DNA from 3 places in the Erwinia sp. 1181_3 genome. Region 1 is predicted to be linked to each of the others. Evidence: riboswitches for the same ligand, from Rfam matches in the RefSeq annotation. Region 1 holds a riboswitch; each other region holds the start of a gene.
What was found. A riboswitch is a leader RNA that binds a small molecule or an ion and turns the genes downstream of it on or off. The one in region 1 is predicted to bind thiamine pyrophosphate.
Positions count from the first base shown of each region.

Region 2: it holds a riboswitch for thiamine pyrophosphate, as region 1 does, so the genes downstream of both, FY046_RS05220 (TenA family protein) here and FY046_RS22265 (FAD-dependent oxidoreductase) in region 1, are expected to answer to the same signal.
Region 3: it holds a riboswitch for thiamine pyrophosphate, as region 1 does, so the genes downstream of both, FY046_RS05455 (TenA family protein) here and FY046_RS22265 (FAD-dependent oxidoreductase) in region 1, are expected to answer to the same signal.

Region 1 covers NZ_VTDE01000015.1:50,198-56,276, reverse strand. Annotated here, with positions in the region: gene FY046_RS22270 (choline transporter) at 1-2,013, opposite strand, end outside; TPP riboswitch at 2,345-2,466, shown strand; gene FY046_RS22265 (FAD-dependent oxidoreductase) at 2,612-3,544, shown strand; gene thiS (sulfur carrier protein ThiS) at 3,541-3,738, shown strand; gene FY046_RS22255 (thiazole synthase) at 3,742-4,512, shown strand; gene FY046_RS22250 (ThiF family adenylyltransferase) at 4,516-5,481, shown strand; gene zigA (zinc metallochaperone GTPase ZigA) at 5,618-6,079, shown strand, end outside.
Region 2 covers NZ_VTDE01000002.1:191,887-197,965, reverse strand. Annotated here, with positions in the region: gene FY046_RS05230 (ABC transporter permease) at 1-126, opposite strand, end outside; gene FY046_RS05225 (ABC transporter ATP-binding protein) at 123-851, opposite strand; gene FY046_RS05220 (TenA family protein) at 848-1,537, opposite strand; TPP riboswitch at 1,604-1,708, opposite strand; gene FY046_RS05215 (LLM class flavin-dependent oxidoreductase) at 1,845-2,870, shown strand; gene FY046_RS05210 (methyl-accepting chemotaxis protein) at 2,951-4,882, opposite strand; gene FY046_RS05205 (LacI family DNA-binding transcriptional regulator) at 5,238-6,079, opposite strand, start outside.
Region 3 covers NZ_VTDE01000002.1:239,322-245,400, forward strand. Annotated here, with positions in the region: gene phnC (phosphonate ABC transporter ATP-binding protein) at 1-21, opposite strand, end outside; gene FY046_RS05450 (methyl-accepting chemotaxis protein) at 217-1,539, shown strand; gene FY046_RS05455 (TenA family protein) at 1,630-2,268, opposite strand; TPP riboswitch at 2,303-2,416, opposite strand; gene phnN (ribose 1,5-bisphosphokinase) at 2,852-3,388, opposite strand; gene phnM (alpha-D-ribose 1-methylphosphonate 5-triphosphate diphosphatase) at 3,388-4,524, opposite strand; gene phnL (phosphonate C-P lyase system protein PhnL) at 4,521-5,225, opposite strand; gene phnK (phosphonate C-P lyase system protein PhnK) at 5,247-6,005, opposite strand; gene FY046_RS05480 (alpha-D-ribose 1-methylphosphonate 5-phosphate C-P-lyase PhnJ) at 6,002-6,079, opposite strand, start outside.

The DNA.
Region 1 (6,079 bases):
ACCCGGCGCTTCCCGGTGAATATGCAGGAAGGTCAGGTGCCGTTCATACTGGTCGAGAATGTCATTGATGATCTGCTCACGGGTGTAGTCCATCAAATCGTTGCCCTGTGTCCCCTCCAGCAGGAAGGTCTCCAGACGGAAGTAGTCCGATTTCCCACTGCGTGCACGATAAGTAAACGCCGGAACCGAATAACGCTGCGGCCAAATCTGGTAGAGGAAGCTCTGCTCATCAGCCATATCCACCAGCAGTTCCAGATGGTTCAGACGCTCGTCATCCACGGCGGGCAGCTCATTCACCTGCACTTTCGCCCCTCGGCGCTCCAGCTCACGTCCCACCTCTTCCATGGCAGGGCGGCAAACTTCATCCAGCATTTTACGCGTATGAGTGGTACCCGGATAGTTCATCACACGCGAGATACGCTGTTTCCAGTTAAGGCGATCGTCGCGCGATACCGGTACCGGTGGCGTGTTCACTGTTGCACTGGCACGGCGATGATCTTCCACGCGCAATGATTTATACAGACCGGCCATCACAAAGAAGATCACAAAGCTGAACGGCAGCCCCATGATCACCGTGGTTTTCTGTAATGCTGTGACGCCGTTCACCATCAGCATCCCCAGCGTCAGCACACCAATGGCAACCGACCAGAAGATACGCAGCCAGTTGGGCGCATCATTATTGATGTCGGCCAGACGCGAGGTAAAGTTACCCAGCACCAGGGAGCCGGAGTCAGCGGAGGTAACATAGAACAGCAGTCCGGTAATGGTGGCCACCGAGGCACTGAAGGTAAAGCCAGGATACTGCGCCAGCAGACTGTAGAAACCCCGCTCCGGATGCGCCATGGTCTCCTCAGCGAAAGCCATATTGCCGTGAATGATCTCATACAGTGCGCTGTTACCGAAGATCGACAACCACAGCAGGGTGAAGATAAACGGAATGGTCAGCGTTCCCACCACAAACTGACGAATGGTACGTCCACGGGAGATACGTGCGAGGAACAGACCGACAAACGGCGACCAGGCAACCCACCAGGCCCAGAAGAACAGCGTCCAGTTGTTCATCCACTCGGTCGGACGGTCAAAGGCGAAACTGTTCAGCGTCATGCCCATAAAGCGGTTGATATAATCCCCGACGTTGAGCACCAGCGCGTTCAGCAGGAAGCTGGTATCGCCAACAAACAGCACGAACAGGATCAGACCAAAGGCCAGCAACACGTTGAGTTCTGACAGGAAGCGAATGCCTTTATTCACCCCGGAGGTCACAGAGATGGTGGCCATGATCACCGACAGGACAATCAGCCCGGCCTGCGCTGTCAGCCCTTCCGGTACGTCAAACAGCACCTTCAGCCCGTAGTTAAGCTGTACCACGCCAATACCGAGCGTGGTGGCAATACCAAAGATGGTCCCCAGCACGGCAGCGATATCCACGGTATGACCAATGGGCCCGTTAATGCGCTTACCAAAAATAGGGTAGAGCGCCGAACGGATAGTGAGCGGCAGGCCATAACGGTAGCTGAAGTAGCCGAGGGCGATGCCCATCAGGGCATACATGGACCAGCCAGTCAGACCGTAGTGGAACAACGTCCAGACCATCGCCTGACGCGCCGCTTCCATCGTCTGGCCCTGGCCTTCCGGTGGCATCATATACTGGGTGACCGGTTCCGCCACCGAGAAGAACATCAGGTCGATACCGATACCCGCAGCGAACAGCATGGCCGCCCAGCTCATCAGGCTGAATTCAGGTTTCGACTGTTCAGGACCGAGCTTGATGGAGCCAAAGCGTGAGCAGGCCATGAAAATCACGAACACGATGTACAGCGTGGCCGCCAGCAGGTAGTACCAGCCGAAGGTGTTGGATACCCAGTCGAGGGTGCGATTAATCCAGCGGTCGGAAAAATCAGTGAACAGGATAGTGGTAAAGGAGAACAGCAGGATAAGCGCTGCTGAGGTATAGAAAACCACGGGATTAATACGATCTTTTTGAGGTTTTCCTGGTATTTCAGTCGTCGGCATAATGTCTCCGCAAAAAATGCTCAAGAAAATAACCTGAAGTCCGCTCTGCGAAGCGCGCATTAGCGCATACTGGGTAACATCCGCCGTATATCCGCTAATTACACTGGGAGAACCATCAGGGTGATTATCAGGTGTAATATATTGATTAATCGTTAGTGTTTTTGATCTACGTCGCCCCCTGAAAGTAAATTTTGTGTAAACAAGAACAGGAATGATAGGTTTTATTGATTGAGCATTCAATTAAAAAAAACTTCATCGTCTCATTCTGTCCCATTTTTTCCGTACGAAAACCTCATGTCACTTGACGATTGTCACCCGGTAAAATACAACTAGTCCCTGTCAGGGGAGTCTCGCCAGAGAGACTGAGAGGCTAATGAGCGATTTTTCGCGGCTTAGCGACCCTTAGAACCTGACCCAGTTGATACTGGCGTAGGAAGACGCGTACCCGATGGCGTATCAGCCAGGGTACCTGCCACGTGGGCTGGCTTCTGATCGTCCCCGTCTTTTCCTTACTCTGTATCACGGGTCTCCGCATCGATTGAGAGGCTAACGTGAAACCATTTATTCCCCCCTTTATTTGTACCGGAAACCGCACATCATGAGCCGCTGGTCGGTGATCGGTGATGGCGTCGCCGGGCTTTGTGTTGCCACGTTACTTGCTGAACGGGGTGAATCCGTTGAAGTGATCACCGCAGAGCAGCACTGTGCCGCATCGCACTGGGCGGGCGGTATGCTCGCCCCCTGGTGCGAAGGTGAAAGTGCCCCCGAAGAGGTGATCGCACTGGGTCAGCGTTCCGCGCCCTGGTGGTCGGCCCGCATTCAGGGAGTGGAACATCAAGGCACTCTGGTGGTGGCACCCGCACGTGATACCCCCGAACTCAGCCGTTTTGCCCGCATGACGCGGGCGCATCAGTGGGTAGAGCCGGCATCGCTGGAACCCGCGCTGGAAGGGCGTTTTGCCCGTGGGCTGTTCTTTGCCGGGGAAGCACACCTTGATCCACGCAGTGCGCTGCACCAGCTACGGGCGACCCTGCAACGCAGGGGTATTCCTTTTCATACGGGCAATCCCGGCGGGACAGTCATTGACTGCCGGGGGATTCATGCAGCCCCTGATCTGCCTGAGCTACGCGCCGTACGCGGGGAGATGCTGATCCTGCACAGTGAAGAGGTGCAGTTCTCACGCCCCATCCGCCTGCTGCATCCCCGTTTTCCCTGCTATCTGGTGCCGCGTGCCGGAGGGCGCTTTATGCTGGGTGCAACGATGGTGGAAAGCGACGATAACAGCCCGATCAGCGCACGCGCCATGATGGAACTGCTCAGCGCCGCCTGGGCTATCCACCCTGCGCTGGCTGAAGCGCGGATACTGGAAAGCGGCACCGGGTTGCGCCCCGCTTATCACAATAATATCCCCGCCATTCGCTACCAGAACGGCGTCTGGTCCCTGAACGGCATGTATCGCCACGGCTTTCTTCTCGCGCCAGTCATGGCGGAAAAACTGATGCTGCAACTGCAGCAGGAAAACCTGATATGAAAATCCAGCTTAACGGCCTCCCGATCGACACCACCGCCCGCACGCTGGCGGAACTTTTGCGTGAACAGCAGATGGATGCGGGCTGCGTGGCCAGCGCCCTTAACGGCGAGTTCGTCCCACGCTCGCGCTATGAAACACAGCCACTGACCGCAGGCTGTGAGCTTGAAGTGTTATCACCGATGCAGGGAGGGTAAAACATGTTTTACGATTTTATTCCGCAGTCACGTTTTTTGCTCGGCACTGCCGGGTATCCCTCTCCGGCGATCCTGCAACAGGCGATTGAGGCCTCCGGCAGCGAAATCATTACCGTCAGTCTGCGCCGTGAAGGGCGGCAGGGTGCGGCATTTCGCGACCTGCTAACCGGGCTGAACAAGCGGGTGCTGCCCAATACCGCAGGATGTCATAGTGTAAAAGAGGCGGTGACCACGGCGCATATGGCGCGCGAAGTCTTTAATACCCGCTGGATAAAACTGGAGGTGATTGGTCACGCTGATACGCTGCAACCCGACCCCTTTGCCCTGGTGGAAGCCGCCCGCATCCTGTGCGCTGAGGGATTCCAGGTGTTTCCCTATACCACGGAAGATCTGATCCTCGGCGAAAAGCTGATTGAAGCGGGCTGTGAGCTGCTGATGCCGTGGGGCGCGCCGATTGGCTCCGGCCAGGGGTTACGCAACATTGAGGGGCTGCGTTCAATGCGTGCCTGGTTTAAAGGCATTCCACTGATTATCGATGCCGGGATCGGCGCACCCAGCCAGGCTGCACAGGCAATGGAAATGGGCTTTGACGGTATCCTGCTGAATACGGCCGTGGCCAAAGCACAGGATCCGGTACGCATGGCCGGGGCGTTTTCTGCCGCTATCCACGCCGGTCACGATGCCTGTCATGCCGGCCTGGTAGAGCGCCGTGATATGGCCAGCGCCTCCACGCCGATTTTTGGTATGGCGCAATTTCTCTCACGGGAGCCATAACGGATGGACCGATATCAACGACAAACCATGCTGCCTGAGATCGGCGAGGCAGGGCAACAGGCCCTGCTGCAAGCCCGCGTGCTGGTGATCGGTGCTGGCGGGCTGGGTGCCACACTGCTGCCACTGCTGGCCGGGGCCGGGGTGGGCTACATCAGGGTGTATGACGGGGACCGGGTAGAGGAGCACAACCTGCACCGCCAGACGCTGTACAGTATGCAGGACTGCGGGAAGCGTAAAGTCGACTGCGCGCAGCGTGCACTCAATGCACGTAACCCGGACTGCGTAGTCGATGCACGGCCGCAGGCACTGAGTGCCAGCATGATGGCCGACGCGCTGGACGGTATCGATCTGGCGATCGATGCCGCCGATAATTTTGCCGTCACCTATCTGCTTTCCGATGCCTGTCAACCGCGTCATATTCCGCTGGTCAGCGCCTCGGTACTCGGTCGTCAGGGCTATGTTGGGGGCTTCTGTGGCACTGCCCCGAGTTATCGTGCCCTGTTCCCGCAACTGCCGGGCAACGCGGCGAACTGTAACACGGCAGGTGTCATGGGCCCGGCGGTGGCCACGCTGGGTGCCATGCAGGCGCAGATGACCCTCAGTATTCTGCTCGGGCTGACGCCTTCACCGCTGGGCTGTCTGATCAATTGCGATTTCACCACCTGGCATTTCCGCCCGTTCCGTTTTGACGGTGCCGGTGAGCCTGACCAACCTGTCGTGCCGTTTATCGATCGCCACCTGCTGAACAGTGAAGACTGTATTGTTGAACTGCGCAGCCGCGAGGAAGCCCCCGACAGCGTGGCGAGTCACGTTCACCGGGTGCTGCCTGAGGAACTCAATCACTGGCAGCCCCCTGCGGATTGCCGCATCGTTCTGGTGTGCGCCAGCGGGATCCGCGCGGCAAAAGCGGCGAAGGACCTGCAACTCCGGGGCATCACTCAGCTGGCGATTATGGCGGCAGACCGATAGAAAAATAAAAGACACCCTGTGGAAGGTAAGGGATGACAGCTTCAATTGTTATGTTATAACATAACAATAATGTTTATGCGGATGGCCCGGTACTGCCCGGCGCAAACACGCTGTCAACGCCTGAGAGGATGTCATGATGCAAGAAAAATACGCTTTACCCGGTAACGATACCCGCCTGCCCGTAACCGTTTTGTCGGGTTTTCTCGGGGCCGGGAAAACGACACTGCTTAACCATATCCTGAACAACCGTGAAGGGCGCCGCGTGGCGGTGATCGTCAACGATATGTCGGAAGTGAATATTGATGCGTCACTGGTGCGCGACGGGGGTGCAGAGCTGTCGCGCACCGACGAGAAGCTGGTGGAGATGAGCAACGGTTGCATCTGCTGCACATTGCGCGAAGATCTGCTGCTTGAAGTAAACCGCCTGGCACGCGAAGGGCGCTTCGATCAGCTGGTGATCGAATCGACCGGCATTTCAGAACCCCTGCCAGTCGCGGAAACCTTTACGTTCGAAGATGAAACCGGGGAGAGCCTGTCCGCCGTGGCACGCCTGGATACCATGGTGACCGTTGTCGATGGCTACAATTTCCTGCACGAC
Region 2 (6,079 bases), on a different contig from region 1:
GGCAACAGCGGCGGGCGACGGCAGCAAAAAGGCGGGAATATCACTCAGTGTGGCCAGCCACCACAGCAGCAGCAGCCCGGTAAAAATCATGACGCCACGTGCGCTGGTGGCGATTTTTCCGCTCATTCTGCGGCCCTCAGCAACTGCTGCAACAGTTCGGCCTGGCTTTTCAGCACGTCAGCATCATCCGGCGCACGGGGCGGCTGGCCACCAATGGTGTGAGTGTCGTCGATCCCGGCAGGATAACCAGACAACACCAGCAGGTGGTGACTCAGACGGCAGGCTTCCATCGGGTCATGGGTAATCAGCAATACGGTGTGGTCGGCCAGCAGTTCAGCGGCCAGCGTCTGGATTTTGGCCCGCGTCAGCGTATCCAGCGCGGAGAACGGCTCATCCATCAGGACAACGGGGCGTCTTTCATACAGCGTACGGGCAATCGCCGCCCGCTGGCGCATGCCGCCGGAGAGCGCCGCAGGGAGGTCGTTGCCGTGTCCGTGCAGTCCGACGCGTTCCAGCAGATGGGCAGCCCAGGCGGCATCCACGTTTTCGCCGCGCAGACGCGCACCCAGTGTGATGTTGTCGCTGATCGACAGCCAGGGATAAAGCAGATCTTTCTGCCCCATATAAGCAATACGCCCGGGCAACGGCAGGCCATCGCTACCGCAGACGGTGCCGGAGGTGGGCTTCGCCAGCCCGGCGATAATCTTCAGCAGGCTGGTCTTGCCGCTGCCGCTGGCCCCCAGCAGGGCAACAAATCGCCCCGGCGGGAGGGTAAAACTGAGACGGTCGAAAATCTGACGCGGGCCGAAGCACAGCGTCAGATCGCGCACCTCAATGCCGGGTGGGTTCATGTCCGGTGCACCGCATTCAGTCCCATCTGCCAGAATGCCGACTCGAGGCGCGTGGCGGTGGTGAAAATCTCAGACAGGGCGGTGAAGCGGCTTTCGGCCCCGCGCTGCTCACCGACCGTTTCCAGTAAACCGAGGGCGGCACGAACGCCGTTCAGATAGTCTGCATCACCATAGTTGCGGATCCAGGAGGCATAAGGGCTGCCTTGTAAAACCGTCTCCGGGGCGTTCAGCAGGCGCAGGCCAATCTCGGCGTAGCCCGCCACACAGGGCAGCAGCGCCACCAGCAGATCCAGCGCATCACCCGAGTGACCGATATCCAGCACGTAGCGGGTGTAGTTCATGGTTTCCGCCGCTTCCGGTTCGCGCATGATTTGCGCTTCGCTCAGCCCCCAGCTTTCGCAGTAGCCAACGTGCAGCGGCAGCTCAGCCACAATGGCGTTCAGCGAAGCCGTCGCCGCGCGCATTTCCGGCAGCGTGCGCAGTTTGCTGACCAGCAGCGCCCAGGCACGGGCAAAGTGAATCAGAAAAAGATAGTCCTGCGTCAGATAACGACGAAAGGCGCTCTCGGGCAGCGTGCCGCGTGAGAGTTGGTGAATAAACGGGTGCGCCACATAGTCCTGCCAGTCGTTACCGGCCTGCTGGCGTAAACGTCCGTACAGACCCTGGCTGAAATCAACAGGCTGAATAGTTTTAGACACTGAATCCCCTCATTTAAGTGGAGATCCGGGCACGCGGAGGTGTGAACAGGGCAGAGGTAACTGCCAACCCGTCCCTTCGCTGGCATGACCCAGATCAGGTTCAAAGGGTTCGGCTTGTTACGCCATCTCAGCCCATACAGGACACCCCTCGGAGGGCTCTTTTATACGGGATTTCATTTTTCATTACAATCCACCCGTCAGACTTCGAGCCGCAGATGCGTTGGCTGCACCTCGAATTATTTTGGGTATATACTGCTAATCAATCGTCATTTGTTTCACCCCACAGGATACCCCCATGAAAAGTATTGGATTTCTGTCGTTCGGCCACTGGACCCCTTCGCCGCAGTCCGGCACCCGTTCGGCGGCCGATGCGCTGTTGCAGTCGATTGATCTCGCGGTCGCCGCTGAAGAACTCGGTGCGGACGGTGCTTATTTTCGCGTGCATCACTTTGCCCGCCAGTTAAGCTCGCCGTTCCCGCTGCTGGCCGCCATCGGCGCGAAAACACGCCGTATTGAGATCGGCACCGGGGTGATCGATATGCGTTACGAGAATCCGATGTATATGGCAGAAGATGCTGGCTCTGCCGACCTGATCTCCGGTGGGCGTTTGCAGCTGGGCATCAGCCGGGGTTCTCCTGAGCAGGTGATCGACGGTTGGCGCTATTTTGGCTATCAGCCTGCGGAAGGGGAAAACGAGTCGGATATGGCGCGTCATCACACCGAAGTGCTGCTGGATGTGCTGCGTGGCGAAGGCTTTGCCAAACCAAACCCGCAGCCGATGTTCCCGAACCCGCCAGGGATGCTGCGCGTGGAGCCGTTCTCGGAAGGGCTGCGTGACCGTATCTGGTGGGGGGCCGGTTCCAATGCTACCGCCGTCTGGGCGGCGAAACTGGGGATGAACCTGCAAAGCTCAACGCTGAAAGATGATGAAACCGGTGAGCCTTTCCATATCCAGCAGGCGCAACAGATCCGCGCCTACCGGGAAGCGTGGAAAGCCGCCGGACATACGCGCACCCCGCGTGTTTCGGTGAGCCGCAGTATCTTTGCGCTGGTGAATGATATGGACCGTGCGTACTTTGGCAACAGCGGCAAAGAAGGGGACAAAGTGGGTTACCTCGATGAGAAAACCCGCGCCATCTTTGGCCGCAGCTACGCCGCAGAACCGGACCAGTTGATTAAACAACTGGCGCAGGATGAAGCCATCGCCGAAGCCGATACCCTGCTGTTAACCGTGCCGAACCAGTTGGGTGTGGACTACTGCGCGCACACTATTGAAGCAATCCTCAAGCATGTGGCGCCCGGCCTTGGCTGGCGCGAGTAGCACGTGCTGTCAGGCTCTCCCGGTATCCGGGGGAACCTGACAACGATGATCTTATTCACACTCGCCGGGGCGTAGTCGGTTTAAAACGAGGTCCACTCTTCCTCAAGGGCTTTAGACGTTTGTGCGCGGAGGGGAAGGGGGTTATGGCTTGAGGATCCGACAACAAACTCGCCTTCATGCACCCGGCTGGTGTTGATCTTAAAGATAGCGACCATCTCACTCAGTTTCTTTGCCTGCTGCTCCAGCGAAATAGCGGCGGCAGACGATTCCTGAACCAGGGTCGCATTTTGCTGCGTGGTCGAGTCCATCTCGGTCACGGCTTTCCCTATCTGTTCAATGCCCTGACGCTGTTCGTGAGAGGCACTAGAGATTTCATCGATAATCTGGCTGACATGGCTCACGGAGTTGACGATATCTCCCATGCTGTCACCGGCTTTATTCACCAGTTCAGTCCCTGTCCCAATACGTGCTACCGACTCGTTGATCAGCGACTCTATCTCTTTCGCCGCATCTGCGCTGCGTTGCGCCAGCGTTCTGACTTCACCGGCAACAACGGCAAAACCGCGCCCCTGTTCACCGGCCCTGGCGGCTTCGACAGCGGCATTCAATGCCAGAATATTGGTCTGGAAAGCAATACCGTTGATCACGCTAATGATTTCAGTGATTTTCTTTGAGCTACCTGCGATGCCATTCATGGTGCTGACCACCTCACTGACGATCTGACCCCCTTTACGGGCATCGGCGCTGGCGCTGGCAGCAAGCTTGCTGGCTTGCAAGGCATTATCGGCGTTAAGGCGTACCGTCGAGGTGAGCTCCTCCATACTGGAGGCGGTTTCCACCACGGCGGCGGACTGTTGCTCCGTTCTGGACGCTAAATCCGTATTCCCTGCGGCAATCTGTGATGAGGCACTGGCTAAGTGACTGACGCTTTCACGTATGCCCGAGATCATGTCGCATAAACGGGTATTCATCGCGCCCATTGTTTGGGTTAGCTCACCCAATTCATCTTTGGAGGAGGCGGTGATCTGAGCCGTAAGATCGCCACTGGAAATGCGCTGTGCCAGGGCAAGATTTTCACTCACAGGTCGTGTGATTTTACGCGTGATCGCCCAAGCGGTGACCAGCCCGGTAAACACCGCCAGTAATGAAAGGAGGGTGATAATGGTGATCGTGCGAGAAATTACCTGGGTGTTATATTCCGTCTGCATTTCAATTAATGTGGCTGCAGTGGTGTTCAGTTCGTTAGCACCCTGGGCCATGTTGTCGGCAGATAGTTGTGTTTTCGCGATGGCAGATAAATACGTTTCTGCACTCGCTTTCAAAGCCTCGTAGCGCATCCATACCGGGGTCAATACGTTTTTTGTCGCCTCTGGCCATTGTGCCAGGCTGTCATTATACAGCGATTCAGTGCGGCGATATAATGCGTCAAAGTCCGATATGGTTTCAGGAGTATGCTTTGCGATCAGTGTGTTGCCAGCCTCACTGAGCAGGGAAAACGCGAAGAGTAAATCAAAAATTTTATCGAGAGAGTCACTATCCGATGCGGTATTTTTTAAGTCATCTTGCAGGTTGGGGAGAAAGCGATTATCACTTTGTTGCAGCAGTTTTTTAGCGAGTTGATTACTGTGGCGGCTTTTATCGTAATAGTCAGTTCGTAACTCACTGTAGCGTTCAATATTGGCGCTGAGCTGTTCAAACTGCTTTTGAGCTTCTCCGCGCCAGGTGAACTGACTGGCATCCTTAATCAGCGTTTGCATCGATTTAATGGCATCGCCGTTCGCTTTCATTTTCTCATCATCACCCGTATGCATGTAAATCAAACGGTTTTGCCGGGCGGCATCCAGCTGGTTGCCAATATCATTGGTCAGCGTTGTTTTTATTGAGTTATGTTCTATCGTTTTTAACGCGTAAATACCGTAACCTGATATACCGATAATAATGCAGATTAAAAGAATAAATCCTGAAAAAAGTTTCTTACCTATTGAAAAGTCGTTAAATTTTAAAATAATCATATTAAGTCCTTTATTAAACATAATTAGTGTTATTGAAATAATTCTGCTTCCGGAGGTAAAACACGTGCCTGCAGGATTTTATCGGCAGTGAGAGCGGTTTCATTAAAAATGACTTTTATTGGGCAGTGATGGGATTTAGTGTGTTGATTTTAAAGTTTTTTTAATGTTAATAAGGGGGCTGATTATAAGATTGATGCGCGTTATTTCTGATGAAATAACGCGTTTTCTGATGTTTTGCTGGCAGACAGGGTACTTTTGTCAGTGGAATTAACTTTATGTAAATGGAGTTTTACATTTTTTTACATTTATATTGCAAGGTATCAGCGTTCTTTCTCGCAAACAGGCTGTTTATTTCTTAGCGTTTGCGGCTATCAGGAATAATCAAATCCCCGCGTAGCACGCATGCACCCAGCATGTCGCGGGTTTTCTCTGTCAGCCAGCTGACGATACGTGCTGCCATCGCATCCATGGAGTATTCAATCGAAGGAATGGACGGAATGCCCGGCAGATCCAGCGAACCGGCAAGGCTGAAGATCATAATGTCACCCGGTACGGTTTTATTAAACGCCTGCAGCTGGCCGATCACCCGCTGTGCTTCCTGCTCGTCAGCCACCAGCAGGGCGTTGAAATTAACGGTAGTGGCGTTATTCAGCAGCACCTGTACCGCAACGGACGAGGTGGTGGAATCCATAAACACCAGATTGCGGTTAAACGGCAAAAAGTTGTTTTCCAGCGCCAGCTTATAGCCCAGCAGCACCTGATCGGTATGACCGCTGGCCTCCGGATGGATCAGGGCAATCTGACGGCGGCCCTGGCTGATCAGATAATTACAGGCGGTCTCTGCGGCAAACGCATGGTCAAACTGGATGCTGTTTGGCGTGTCGGCAGCGACACAGTCAATCAGGATGACGTTGTCATCCGTAATATTCAGCGGGAAACGTGCGCCGATAATCAATACATCATCACAGAGGCCGCAGGAGAGTTCATCCAGCGCATTCATCACGCCCGTTTTGCTGTTGGCGAAACGCAGCAGCAGATGCTTTTGATGCTGGCTGAGGTGTTTTTCCAGTGCATAGAGATAACCGGTGGTCTGGTTAATATTCTCCTGTGCGCAGATCACGCCAATGCAGCCCGTCGACTGCGACAGTAGTGACTGCGCGATAACATTTGGCCGGTAGCTGAGTTCTTCGGCTGCTT
Region 3 (6,079 bases), on a different contig from region 1:
TTTTAACAATGCCTGTGCCATGTGTTGTCCATTATCAGGTTGCGCGTTATCCGCTGTGCGCCCTATTAACCACCTGTGCGATGAAAGTTTAATGACAGAGGGGTGATGGAAGCATGACAGACCGAAAAGGGCACTGAGCAAATTAACAAAGATTGAATGTTTATCCCCTCCCGCCGATAACCCTGTGGACAGCTAACTCTAATAATAAGGTCCACCATGTTTTCCACTATTGCATCAGGTATCACGTCACGCCTTGCGTGGCAGAAACGCACTCACTCTTCTGCCACGCTTGACTCATTAAAAGACTCTATCGCCATGATCGAATTCATGACCGATGGCACCATCATCACGGCTAATAGCTTGTTTCTTGAGAAAATGGGCTACGAACTGAATGAGGTGGTCGGGCAGCATCACAGCCTGTTTTGCACGCCGGACCTGTTGGCGTCGCGCCAGTATCAGGACTTCTGGATGCGGCTGAATCGCGGGGAAAGTTTCAGCGATAAATTTCTGCGCGTGGCGCAAAATGGCCGTCCGGTGTGGCTCGAAGCCAACTATGTACCGGTGCGGGATCGTAACGGGCGCGTGTTCAAAATCATTAAGCTCGCCACCGACATCACGTCGCACATTATGGATGCCCAGGAGCAGCGGGCAATGACCACGGCTATCGAGCGCTCAATGGCGGTGATAGCCTTTAACCTTAAGGGTGAAGTGCTGAAAGCTAACGATAATTTTCTTAAAACCATGGGATATCGCGCCAGTGAAATTATCGGTGTACATCACAGCCAGTTCTGTTCCGCAGCGGTACGCAGCAGCCCGGAATACACACTGTTCTGGCAGAAGCTCAACCGCGGTGAGTTTATTTCCGGCCAGTTTCAGCGCGTCAACAAGCAAGGCTCTACCCTCTGGCTGCGCGCGACCTATAACCCGGTGTTCGACGACAGTGGCGAGCTGTATAAAGTGGTGAAGTTTGCCACCGATGTCACCGCCCAGGTTGAGAAAAACCAGCTAGAGCGTGATGCAGCCCAACAGGCTTATCAAACGGCGCTGCAAACCAGCGAAAGCACAAAACGCGGTGCCAGTGTGATTGCCAACAGCGTGCAGACCATGAATGAACTGGCAGGTGAACTGCACGGGATCTCTGGCGATATCACCGGGCTCGGGGATTCCTCAGACAGTATCGGCCAGATCGTGACCAGTATTCGTCGTATTGCCGATCAGACCAACCTGCTGGCCCTCAATGCGGCGGTGGAAGCCGCCCGCGCAGGCACGCAGGGTCGCAGCTTCGCGGTGGTGGCCAACGAAGTGCGCACGCTGGCGCAAAACATCAACCGCGCCACCACCGAAATCGAACAGATGGTGCAGCAAAATCACCTGCTGGCGAGCAAAGCGCAGAAAGGCATTACCTCAAACCTGCAACGTGCCGATCGCGGCGTGGAGCTGGCGCAGGAAGCCGGCGGCGTCATCGCTGATATACGCGACAGTTCCGACGATGTGCTACGCGCCATCGGCCACGTCACCGCCGCGTTAAAGAGCGATTAAGCGTCGTCTCATCAACCTGCACAACGGCATTATCACTCCGGCAAAAAGGCCGACCCGAAAAGGTCGGCCACTGCGAATAATCAGATCTGTTTATTGATAAGCCGCATCAAAGAAAGCCTTTTCCAGCGTCACGGCGCGCAGGAAGAAATCCTCACACTGCGCCTGCTGTGCCGGGCCAACACGGTCGAGCTCCTGACGTAAAAAGGCGACAAATTCGCGGAAATCGGGGTTATCGTGCAACATAATCCACTCGGCGTGAACAAAACTGGCAGGCAATGGCAGCGGGGCCTGTGACGCCCAGTCGAGGTACAGCCACTCGGCGACATTGAGTACGGTCAGGATCACCGCATAGGAGCGCGTGGCAGCGGCCTCCAGCATGATCGCCTTGAATCCCGCAGTGGGAGAAGTGTCCGGTTCGGCGTCGCGCTGCGCGGCGCTGACGTCCAGCGCCTCAAATGCGCGCAGAAAATAGGTGTTCTCTTCACCGGAGACAACCCCGGCGCAGCGACCAAAGCGCAGGCGGGCTGCGGGGCTGTCGGCACTGGCAATGGCCGATCCGACTAAGGTGAGGAAGCTGTCGAGAAAACGGTGATCCTGGGTGAGGTAAGTGCTCATCACCTGGCGATCCACGCTGCCATCATAGAGCTCGCGAACAAAACGATGCGTGACGGCCTGTGTCCAGATGGGCTGGCTCAGTGTACGGAGTGTGTCGGTAAAACGAGTGGTCATCAGGTAGTCCTTATAAGCAGACTACCGGCAAAAGAGAGGTAAGTTGCCCCATCCCTTCGCCGGCATTATCCGGATCAGGTGTTAAGGGTCATCGCGCTGAATCTTTTACGATTTCTCAGCCAGTTGCCTGGCTCCCCCTGGAGGAGGAATTAAGTCAGGAATTTTCCGGAACGTCAATGTTGCTGACGCGGGACATTGGGCGAGGCATGCCTCACCCCTACAGAATGTGCAGTTCAGTGGGTGTTGCATTACGGGACGCGGGCGAGGCATGCCTCACCCCTACAGAAGCGCAGGTCAGTGGGGGTTGCATTACGGGACGCGGGCGAGGCATGCCTCGCCCCTACAGAAGCGCAGGTCAGTGGGGGTTGCATTACGGGACATTGGGCGAGGCATGCCTCACCCCTACAGAATGTGCAGTTCAGTGGGTGTTGCATTACGGGACGCGGCGAGGCATGCCTCACCCCTACAGAATGCGCAGGTCAGTGGGGGTTGCATTACGGGACGCGGGCGAGGCATGCCTCACCCCTACAGAATGCGCAGGTCAGTGGGGGTTGCGTAGGGGCGGGTCATGACCCGCCCGCCGTCAACGGGGCGGCGTTAACAACGCCGAAAAACCCTGTAACGTCTCACTCAATGGCCCATCATTACTTAACGTCATACACCCTGCCGCCACCGGCTCTGCCGCACGCTGCAACCGCTGTTCAATGGCGGCTTCATCCTCGCGACCGCGCTGGCGCAGTCGCCCGGCGAGGATCTCCGCCGACACCTGCAAACACACCGGCAACAGCCGCTCACCGTAACGCTGACGGGCAGCCGCCAGATGCAGCCGTGAACCGTTCACCACCACATCCAGCCCACTTGCCAGCCACTGATCGATCTCAATACCCAGCCCGTAGTAAAAATGATGCGCCTGCCAGTCGAGGGCAAACAGACCGTATTCACGCCGACGTCGGAACTCATGCTCGCTGAGGGCGATATGGTTTTCGCCCCCGGCGCTGGCGCTGCGGGTGATATAGCGATGCGCCACAATCATCCGCTCCGGTGCGCATTCACGCAGCGCCAGTAGCAGGCTGTCTTTGCCGGAGCCGGAAGCGCCCATCAGCCAGATCAGCCGCCCCATCAGAACACCTTCCTGCCCTGCGCCCACACCGACGATACATAGACCTGATCGCGGTGCGCACGCACCAGCACCAGATCGGCCCGTTTGCCTTCATCAATCACACCGCGATCGTCAAGGCCGATGGAGCGGGCCGGGTTACGCGTTACTAACGCAATGGCCGCAGGCAGCGTCATGCTGTGACGTTCATCGGCGGCAAGGCGGAATGCCGCATCCAGCAGGCTGGCGGGATAGTAATCCGACGAGAGAATATCCAGCAGCCCCAGCTGTGCCAGCTCGCTGGCCGCCACGTTGCCGGAGTGCGAGCCGCCACGCACAATATTCGGCGCCCCCATCAGTATCTGTAAGCCCATTTCACGCGAGGCGCGTGCGGCCTCTTCGGTGGTCGGGAACTCAGCGATAACGCTGCCTACCCCTTTCGATTCAACCACGTGTTCATAGGTGGCGTCATCGTGGCTGGCCAGCGGAATGTGATACTGACGACACCAGGCAGAAATCGCCTCACGGTTCGGCGTGGACCAGCGGGCCGCCAGGCTTAGCTGATCGGCCTCGTACTCATCAAGCTGCCGATCGCTGAGCTGATATTTGCCGCCAAAATAGGTGCGCCACGCCGCCAGCGACACATACTGGCGCTGCCCCGGTGAGTGATCCATCAGTGACACCAGCGACAGTGCCGGGTTACACATCAGTTGTTCAAACAGCGGCAGCGTTGAGTCATGGGGCAGTTCACAGCGCAGGTGCAGGCGATGTTCGGCACGGTTCAGGCCGTGCTTCTGCGCATGGCGAATCGCATCGATCATCTTGTTCAGATTCTCCATGCGGTGGCCGCCATCGCGCACATCGCCCACGCCAATCGCATCCAGCACCGTGGTAATGCCGCTGGCGACAATCAGCGCATCATGGCTGCTCATGGCGGAGTGCGCAGGCCAGTCCACCTTCGGGCGCGGGGTAAAGAACTTATCCAGATTGTCGGTATGCAGCTCGACCATGCCGGGCATCAGCCAGCCGCCCTCGCCGTCAATCGCTGCCGGAAGCTGGCTTTGTGTGTCAGAGAAGGCGCGGATCACGCCATTTTCACAGGCCAGCGATCCCTCGACCACTTCATTTTCCAGGATCAGTTTGACGTTATTGATGATCATTCGGCGTGCTCCAGAGCAACAGGTTGCATCACATGCAGACGGTCAGCGATGCGATCGCGCACCGCGTTATCATGAAAAATGCCGACAATCGCCGCGCCGCGCTGGCGCGCCTCTTCAATCAGCGCCACCACGGCAGCGCTGTTGGCGGTATCGAGTGAGGCGGTCGGCTCATCCAACAGCAGGATCGGAGAGTCGGCAATAAACCCGCGCGCAATATTGACGCGCTGCTGCTCACCGCCGGAAAACGTCGACGGTGCCAGTCCCCACAGGCGCGACGGCACGTTAAGGTGGCCCAGCAATGCTTTGGCACGCTCTTCGCTCTGGGATCGCGACACACCACGCTCCAGCAGCGGCTGCATCACTACCTCCAGCGTGGAAATCCGCGGGATGACGCGCAAAAACTGGCTCACCCAGCCAATCGTATCGCGGCGAATGCTGAGGATCTGGCGCGCCGGGGCGCTGACAAGGTCAACCCACTGCTGCTGATGATCCACCCAGATATGCCCGCTATCCGGCAGATAGTTCGCATACAGCGAACGCAGCAGCGTGGATTTACCGCTGCCCGAATGACCGTGCAGCACCACGCACTCCCCGGCAGCCACCTGTAAGGAGGCGTTACGTAACACCACCAGTTCTGCCCCCTGCTGATTGTGCATCACAAAGGTTTTTGACAGATTTTCGACACGCAGTTTCAGATTCATAATGATTCCTGTGGGGAGTATTTAAACAATGGATGAGACCAGCAGCTGGGTATACGGATGATGCGGATCATCCAGCACCCGGTCGGTCAGGCCACTCTCCACCACTTTCCCCTCTTTCATTACCAGCAGACGGTGTGCCAGCAGACGCGCCACACCGAGGTCGTGGGTGACAATCACCACCGCCAGATTGAGATCGCGGACCAGGCTGCGCAGCAGATCCAGGAGTCGCGCCTGCACCGACACATCCAGCCCGCCGGTGGGTTCATCCATAAACACCAGCGTCGGATGCGTCACCAGATTGCGGGCGATTTGCAGACGCTGCTGCATGCCGCCGGAGAAGGTGCCCGGCAGGTCATCGATGCGCGACAGCGGGATCTCCACATCCTGTAACCACTTCCCGGCGGTTTCGCGGATCTGCCCATAGTTACGCTGCCCGACCGCCATCAGGCGTTCACCGATATTGCCCCCGGCAGAAACCTGCGCCCGCAGGCCATCCATCGGATACTGATGTACCACGCCCCATTCGGTGCGCAGCAGACGGCGGCGTTCGCTTTCGCTCAGGGCATAGAGATCCTGGCCCTGATAAATAATCTCACCCTGCTGCGGTGCCAGCCGGGCCGAAATCGACTTCAGCAGCGTGGTTTTACCGGAACCCGATTCCCCGACAATTCCCAGTACTTCTCCCGGAAAGAGCTCAAAGGAGACGTCACTGAACCCTTTGCCCGGCGCATAGAGATGCGTTAACTGATTGACCGCCAGCAGCGGTGTTTCGCGCGTCATGATGGATTCTCTTGTTGCTGATGGCAGTAGTCGGTATCGGAGCAGACAAACAGGCGCGAACCCTGATCGTCCAG